Regions from separate parts of the Gordonia sp. NPDC057258 genome, predicted to be linked through region 2. Evidence: riboswitches for the same ligand, from Rfam matches in the RefSeq annotation. Region 2 holds a riboswitch; the other holds the start of a gene.
The links. Region 2 has a riboswitch for cyclic di-AMP ahead of ACFUEJ_RS06045 (C40 family peptidase). Riboswitches for the same ligand answer to the same signal wherever they lie in the genome.
Positions count from the first base shown of each region.

Region 1 (4,203 bases), on a different contig from region 2:
GTTCGCCGGCGACCAGATCGAACTCTGCAAGCAACTCGCCGGGCCGTCGGAGCACCGGTTCGACGGCATCACGCCGCTGAGCACCGATCGCGGGGCGGTCTTCGTGCCCGACGCGGCCGCAAACCTGTCGTGCACGATCCACAACGAGATCCAGGCCGGCGACCACACCGTCGTGTTGCTGGAGATCGAGACCTTGCGCGCCGATCCCGACATCGAGCCCCTGGTCTTCCACGCCAGCACCTTCCGCGCCCTGGAGGCGCGCGCGGACCCGACCCGGAAGTGAGTCGCCCAGCACCATGAGCACGGTCGGCCTCGGACTGCCGCTGCCCCGCTCCCCGCGGGAAGCAGCGACCTCCGACGCGCCCACCGACGGGCCGTTGCTCGACACCTTCGGTCGGGTCGCCAAGGATCTCCGGGTCTCGGTCACCGACCGCTGCAATCTTCGGTGCTCGTACTGCATGCCGGCCGAGGGCCTCGACTGGATGCCCACCGACCAGGTGCTGTCCACCGACGAACTGATCCGGGTGCTGACGGTGGCGGTGCGCGACCTGGGGATCGAGCGCATCCGGTTCACCGGCGGCGAACCACTGTTGCGCCGCGACCTCGAGGACGTCATCGCCGCCGTCGCGGGCCTCCCGCAGTCACCCGAGATCGCGATGACGACGAACGGACTCGGTCTGCCCCGGCGGGTCGACGGACTGGTCGAGGCCGGCCTCGACCGCATCAACGTCTCGCTGGACACCATCGACCCGGTCCGCTTCGCCGAGATCACGCGCCGGGACCGTCTGACGGATGTGCTCGACGGCCTGGCGGCGGCGCGCCGCGCCGGGCTCGACCCGGTCAAGGTCAACGCCGTGGTGCCCGACCGTGGCGATCTACCCGGAGTCCCCGACCTGCTCGCCTACTGTCTCGAGCACGGTTACGAGCTGCGGATCATCGAACAGATGCCACTCGACGCCGACCATGCGTGGCAGCGAGCACAGATGGTGACCGCACACGAGATCCTCGCGACCCTGCGGAAGCGGTTCACCCTGCTGCCCGACCCCACGCCACGTGGGAGCGCGCCGGCCGCCACGTGGCTCGTCGACGGCCACCGCGGCGCGCACGGCCCGGCACGCGTCGGGGTGATCGCGTCGGTCACCCGGCCGTTCTGCGGGGACTGCGACCGCACCCGGCTCACCGCGGACGGATCACTGCGCAACTGCCTGTTCGCGACGTCGGAAACCGACGTGCGGCACGCGCTGCGCACCCTCCCCGGCGACGAGATCGACGCCGCCCTCGCGCGCCTGTGGCGCGCGAACATGTGGGCGAAAGCGGCGGGCCACGAAGTGAACGCGGCGGGCTTCACCCAACCGGATCGGCCGATGTCGGCGATCGGCGGCTAGGCTCGCGTCCGATGCAGCTCACAGTTCGTTTCTTCGCGGCCGCGCGCGCCGCCGCCGGTGCCGAGGAGAAGGTGATCGACGTCGACCCGTCGACCCCGCTCGGCGCCCTCGAGGGCATGCTCGCCGCCGGAAACCCGTCCCTCGCCACGGTTCTCGAACGCTGCTCGTATCTGCGCGACGAGATCGCGTTCTCCGATCGGACGCGTGCGCTCGGCACGTGCGCGACACTCGACGTCCTCCCCCCGTTTGCCGGTGGCTGACGCCACACCCGGCTTGTGACCTTGGTCACATCACGGCGCGGTAACAGGATGGGCACGGGACGGCCACTAACCCGTTGAACTGGGATGACGGCCGAAGTGGGTCGGAAGACCCGGATCCGGGCCGAAAATCGCTTGCGTCCAAGCAGGTGATTCAGTCCAACGAACGACGTACTGTTCGAAGCGTCCTCCTCGGAGGTCACGACACAGCAACCAAGACATAACGTCCCACCGGCCGCGCCGAGCCTCGTTCCGCCGGTGGGAACGACAAGCAATCTAGGAACGAGGACGGGGGACCCAACCTCATCCCCTGAGACCGGGCACCACACCAGGTGTCCTCGGGGTTAAGTCCCGGAAGTCGCGGCGACCACCACGACGACCCGAGACCGAGCACCTCTCGCTCGAACCCGACAGCTGACTTCGTAGGCGCGTGGAGAGAGGAAACACAGACATGTCCGGACGTCATCGCAAGCAGACGACCAGCACGGCCGCCAAGACCATCACCAAGGTCGCCCTCACCGGCGCGGTCCTCGGCGGCGGAGCAGCCCTTCTGGGCACCGGTACCGCCAATGCGGCCACCGACGCCGAGTGGAACCAGGTCGCGCAGTGCGAATCCGGTGGCAACTGGGCCATCGCGACTGGCAACGGCTACCACGGCGGCCTGCAGTTCTCCCCGAGCACCTGGACCGGCCACGGCGGCGGCGAGTTCGCCCCGACCGCCGATCAGGCCTCCCGCGAGGAGCAGATCGTCGTCGCCGAGCGTGTGCTCGGTTCGCAGGGCAAGGGCGCCTGGCCCACCTGTGGCACCGGCCTGTCGGGCTCGACCCCGCGCAGCGCGCCGACCGACACCCCGCGTGAGATCGCCCCGGTGCTCCCCGGCGGCAACGGCAGCGTCGACCTCGCGAAGACCACCGAGGACGTCGCCAACCAGGTCACCGACGCCCTCACCGAGGCCGGCGTCAGCCCCGAGATCAAGAACCTCTGGCAGGCGGCCAAGGACAGCGGCGTCACGCTGAACCAGGATCAGATCAAGCTGTTCAACGACAACAAGCACCTGCTGCCCAACCCCTGATCGCCGCTCGACGCCTGATCTGGGACCCAGACGAAGGGCCCCGCACGATGAACCATCCGTGCGGGGCCCTTTTCCATTGGTTTCGACAAGCTCAACCAGCGGGGGGTCAGCTCAACCAGTGGGGCGGAGTCAGGCCGAGTTGACCCACTCGTCGGTGCCGTCGTCGAAGAACTGGTGTTTCCAGACCGGTAGCCGGGCCTTGACCTCGTCGACGAGGCGCGAGCAGGTCTCGAACGCCGCTCGACGATGGTCGGCCGCCACCGCGACCACGAACGCGATGTCGCCGATCACGAGGTCGCCGACCCGGTGGGACACCGCGACCGCGCGCACCCCGTCGACCGCGGAGACCTCCGCGACGACCTCGGCCAGGACCTTCGTCGCCGTCGGGTGCCCCGAATAATGCAGGGCGGTCACGGTGCGGCCGCCGTCGTGGTCGCGGACCGCGCCCACGAACCCGACCACCGCACCGGCTTTGCCGTCGGCGGCGTCGATGACCATCGCCTCGTGGTCGGCCAGCGTGATCGGCTCGTCGACGACGGCGGTGTGCACCACGTGCGGGCCGGCCTCTCGGGTCATCGGTGGTCGCCTCCGCGGATCTGATCGAGCGCGTGGTGGACGACCCCCGCGAGGACGCCGAGCCCGTCGCGGACCCCGCCGGTCGAACCGGGCAGGTTCACGACGAGGGTCGTCCCGGCGATTCCGGCGAGTCCGCGCGAGAGGACCGCGGCGGGCACCGTCGGCAGCCCGGCCGACCTGATGGCGTCGGCCAGACCCGGGATCTCGACGTCGAGGAGCGGGCGGGTCTGTTCCGGAGTCCGGTCCGTGGGCGTCAAACCCGTTCCGCCCGTGGTGATGACGAGGTCGACCTCGGCGTAGATCGCGGCGCGGAGGGCCTCGCCGACCGGCGGGCCGTCGGCGACGACGTCGCACTCGTCGACGGTGAAGCCCTGCTCGACCAGCCATGCCTCGATGATCGGTCCGGACCGGTCTTCGTAGACACCGCTGCTGGCGCGGTTCGACGCGACGACGACGCGCGCGACGCGGGAAGGATTCCGGTCAGTCATGAGCCGGGTCAGACGGCTCGCGGTACCAGTCGCCGGATTTGCCGCCGGTCTTGGCCAGCAGGCGGATGCCGTCCATCTGCGCCCGTCGGTCGACGGCCTTGACCATGTCGTGGAGTGTCAGCCCGGCGACTGCGACCGCTGTCAACGCCTCCATCTCCACACCCGTCTGGCCGGAGGTGGCCACGGTCGCGGTGACCTCGATCGTGTCGGCGCCGATCGCGAAGTCGACCTCCACCGACGACAACGCCAGCTGATGGCACAGCGGGATCAGCTCGTCGGTGCGTTTGGCCGCCATGATCCCGGCGATGCGCGCCGTGGCCAGCACATCTCCTTTGGGCAGCCGCGACTCGCTGAGGAGACCGATCACCTCGGCGGTGGTGCGGAACGTGCCGGCAGCGACGGCGCGACGCTTCGTCGTCGGCTTG
Region 1 covers NZ_JBHUXZ010000003.1:190,712-194,914, forward strand. Annotated here, with positions in the region: gene ACFUEJ_RS04160 (flavin reductase family protein) at 1-283, shown strand, start outside; gene moaA (GTP 3',8-cyclase MoaA) at 297-1,385, shown strand; gene ACFUEJ_RS04170 (MoaD/ThiS family protein) at 1,397-1,645, shown strand; cyclic di-AMP (ydaO/yuaA leader) riboswitch at 1,871-2,087, shown strand; gene ACFUEJ_RS04175 (transglycosylase family protein) at 2,094-2,714, shown strand; gene ACFUEJ_RS04180 (molybdenum cofactor biosynthesis protein MoaE) at 2,844-3,290, opposite strand; gene ACFUEJ_RS04185 (molybdenum cofactor biosynthesis protein B) at 3,287-3,778, opposite strand; gene moaC (cyclic pyranopterin monophosphate synthase MoaC) at 3,771-4,203, opposite strand, start outside.
Region 1: linked by a shared signal. The riboswitch ahead of ACFUEJ_RS04175 (transglycosylase family protein) and the one ahead of ACFUEJ_RS06045 (C40 family peptidase) in region 2 are both predicted to bind cyclic di-AMP.

Region 2 (4,203 bases):
TCCAGCGGTACACGAGGCCGACCTCCTCGGCCGGCGCGCCCCGCAGCGGACCGGGGCCCGGTAACACGGTCTCCGCGGCCGCGACGAGCGCGTCGACGACGGGCATGGGCGAGACTCCGCGTCGAGCGCGCCCGGCGGCGGCGAGCCGTCCGTACCGGATGACCGCGAACTGCCAGCCGCGTTCACCGTCGGGCCGGGCGACCACGATCTCGGCGATCGCGCACAGCGCGGCCAGTCGCTGGCAGCGGGCGAGGGCGTCGATCGTGAGCGCGAGACGGTCCCGATGCCGCGCCGCGGTCTCGAACATGTGGGCCTGGGCAAGGTCGGTGAGGCGCGCGGTGAGGCCGTCGAGGAGTTCGTCGGCCTCACCTCGCATGAGCCGGCGGGCCGCGGTGACCCGGGGAGAGTAGTCCGGCACCGTCTGCGGCTGCGCCGTGGCCGCCCGGCAGGACCCCGGCCGCCGCCTCCCATCGGCCTCGGGACACCAGTGGTAGCCCGTCGCGCCGAGCCGTGTCGTGCACGTGCGCAGACCGGCGGCCGCCGAGATCACGTCGGCGACGGTCGCCGCGTTGTTGCGGTTGCCCACCGGGCCGATCGACTCGTCGGTGGGTGTTCGGCTGACCTTGAGCCGGGGGAAGCGTTCCTCGGTCAGGGTCACCCACCAACCCTTGTGCGGCTGGGTCGATCGTCGGTTGTACGCCGGTGCGTGCGCGCCGAGGAGCCGGAGTTCGCGGACGGCGGCCTCCAGGGCGTGGGAACACTCCACGACGTCGACCCGTTGGGCGAGGAGCACCATCTCCGCGATGCGGCGGCGCGGGTCGTTGCCACTGAAGTACGACCGGACCCGGCGGCGGAGGTCCACCGCGGTGCCCACGTAGAGGACCTCGTTCGACGGGCCGCGGAACAGGTACACCCCGGGACGGGCCGGGACATGGTCGGCGAGTGCGCGTTTGGCGCGCAGGCGCGGGTCGGTCTTCGGGAGATACGACGTCAGGTCGCCGACTGTCGCGATGCCCTGATTGCCGACGCGCTCGAGGAGCCGGTGGAAGACCTCCACCGTGGCGCGCGCATCGTCGAGCGCCCGGTGGGTGGGCCGCACGGAGACGTCGAACAGGTCGGCGAGCGCGCTGAGCTTGACCGTCGGCGCCTCGTCACGGCTGAGGATGCGCCGGGCCATGGTCACCGTGCACAGGCTGAGGCTGAACGTCCACGGCAGGTGGAGCCGGATCGCGTTCTGCCGGAGGAAACCCATGTCGAAACGAGCGTTGTGGGCCACCAGGATCGAGCCGCGGGCGAACTCGAAGAACGACGGCAGCACCGACTCGATCCGGGGGGCGTCGGTCAGCATCGCGGTGGTGATGCCGGTGAGGGTCACGATCTGCGGGGGGATCGGCCGGCCGGGGTCGACCAGCGTGGCGAACTCGCCGACCACCTCGCCGCCGCGGATCTTGACCGCGCCGATCTCGGTGATCCGGTCGCGGACCGGGTCGGACCCGGTGGTCTCGAGGTCGACGACGACGAGGGTCGTCTCGAAGAGCGACCGGTCGCTGAACTCGTTCGACGTCTCACCCGTGGCCCCCTGGTCGGCGGCCTCCAGGTCGGCGAAGGTGAGCTGCCCCGCGGGCGAGCCGTCCACGCTGGTCTGCGTCACCCGGCGAACACTAGTTCGATCCACCGACATCGCGACCGCGACGCTCCGACATCGTGTCGTGTGACCCGTGTGACTGCTGTGTCGATCGCTGTTCGACGGACTTGTCGGTGGGCGCCCCTAGTCTCCACCTGGACGTGAGAAATGCGGTCTTCTCACGGTCACAACGACCCGTAACGGGGCCGACGCGGCCCACCCTCGCCAGATGAGATGGAGATCACATTATGTACGTCGATTGTGCGCGCTGCCCGGCTCGTCCCGTCGCTTGCGACGGGTGCATGATGACAGTGCTGTTTGGTGGTCCGAGCTGGGACGATATGTCCCACGAAGGTGGAGGTTCGGTAACGGCGGCCACCTCGGACGCGGATGCCGAACTGGACCTCGCCATCGACGTTCTGCAGGCTGCTGCAATGGTGACCAGCGGCGCTGCACGATCTGCAAGATCAGCCAAAACCGCAGTTCAGGCGCCGGATCGACGCGCTTCTGTGACCGTCCTCAGGGCAGGCTGAGAAGCGGCCGAGGTTTGGCTGTCTGTCGCTTAGTGGACAGAGCGCATCCGATTTCGTAACCTTTCTGAGACCTTTGCGGAGCGTCCCGCTTCAACAGAAGTGGTCCGCAGTAGTCACCGCTCAATCGCCCTCGCGGGCGAACCGGGGAACCACAACCTTCGGACGGGCTCGTCGGAGCGCATCACCACTGATGCGACTCGGTCGAAACCGATCCGAATCGGGGTGAATCGCGTTGCCATGCATGAGTGTCCAGTGGATACCTCATGCGCGAAAACGTGTAGGGCCACTCTTCCGGCCCGAACCCGACAGCTAACTCGGTCGGCGGTAGAGGAAGATCTGAAGGAGAACTCGCTTCGTGGCCAAACATCGTTTGGAACAGCCCAATCGTGGCAGCACGGTCGCCAAGAAGGCGGTGATCGCTGGATCGATCACACTCGGTTCGCTCGCCGCAGCCGCCGGCCCTGCTCTCGCCGCCCCGGTCCACACCCCGCTGGGCACTTTCGAGATCCCGGCCCTGCCCGGCGCGAAGGCCCCGGAGGCCAAGCCCGCGCCTGAGGCCACGCCGGTGAAGAAGTCGCCCGCCGCCACGGTCGAGATCCCCAACCTGGGGCAGTTCACCGTGCCGGGTATCGCGCCGGAGCAGATCCCGCAGCAGTTCCGCCCGCAGGGTGGCGGCGCGCCCCTGGGCCAGCCGCAGCTGACCGCCGGTCAGAAGGCGGTAAAGGCCGCCGAGAGCAAGATCGGTGCGCCGTACTCCTACGGCTCCGCCGGCCCCAACGCATTCGACTGCTCGGGCCTCATCTACTGGTCCTACAAGCAGGCCGGCAAGAACATCCCGCGCGACAGCTACGGCCAGCTCGGCGGCGGACGCGCGGTGTCGTACTCCGAGGCCAAGCCCGGCGACGTCATGATCTTCAACGGTGGCGGCCACGCCGGCATCTACGTCGGCAACGGTCAGTTCGTCCACTCGTCCAACTACGGCACGCCGGTCAAGCGCGACGCCGTCAAGGAGTGGACCCTGACGGGCATCCGTCGGTACTGACGACAACTGAACACGAACAGACTGAGCACGAAGGTCTCTGGACGGGCGGATCGCGTGGATTGCGATCCGCCCGAACCAGTCCCGGGGGCCGGTCGGCCGCCTAGGGTGGTCGACGGGACGCGGGGTACGGGTGCAGGGGCCCGGGATGCTCAGGGATCGACGAGCACACACGAGGGAGTGAGTAGACCGTGCTGATCGGGGAGGGGCGTGGTCGCGCGATGCGGCCGAGGATGCGTTCGGGTCCGCTGATGGTGGCGCTCTGTGTCCTGTCGGCGTTCGCCGTTCTGGCACCGACCGTCGCCGGCGGCGTCGGGGACGCCCGTGCGGTGCCCGCGCGCTCGGCCGATCAGCTGCTCGACCGCTACAAGCAACTGGGCATCGACGCGGAGAAGACCACCGAGGCGATGCACAACGCCAAGATCGAGTACGACAAGCAGCGCGGCATCGTGGCGGCGGCCAAGAAAGCCGCGGCCGAGGCGCAGCAGACGCTGGACACCAGCCGCGCCCAGCTCGCCGTGCACCAGAACCGAGTCGACGCGATCGTCCGCGCCAGCTATCAGGGCGCGCGGGTCAGCGGACTGTACGCCGTGATGGTCAGCGACTCCCCGCAGGCGCTCCTGGACCAGATGTCGGGTCTCGACATGATCTCGCGTCAGGCGTCGGTGGACCTGACCGCGATCAAGAAGGTACGGGCCAGGACCGCTGTCGCGAAGAAGGATGCCGAGCGCACGGCGGTGGCCGCCTCCGAGGCGGTCTCCCGCGCCGAACGGGTCCGTGGTGACCTCCAGACGAAGCAAGCCGACCTGCAGCTCCAGGCGATCCAGATCCGGTCGATCTACAAGTCGATGACCGGCAAGCAGTTGGCGGCTCTGCGCGGTCCGACCTTCGACTTCGATCCGCGACTGGTGCCCAAGGGCACCGCCGCCGGACTGATCGCCACCCACGCCGCCCTCACCCGGATCGGTGACCCCTACGTGTGGGGCGCCACCGGACCGAATTCGTTC
Region 2 covers NZ_JBHUXZ010000005.1:143,810-148,012, reverse strand. Annotated here, with positions in the region: gene ACFUEJ_RS06050 (DEDD exonuclease domain-containing protein) at 1-1,681, opposite strand, end outside; cyclic di-AMP (ydaO/yuaA leader) riboswitch at 2,265-2,496, shown strand; gene ACFUEJ_RS06045 (C40 family peptidase) at 2,513-3,199, shown strand; gene ACFUEJ_RS06040 (NlpC/P60 family protein) at 3,430-4,203, shown strand, end outside.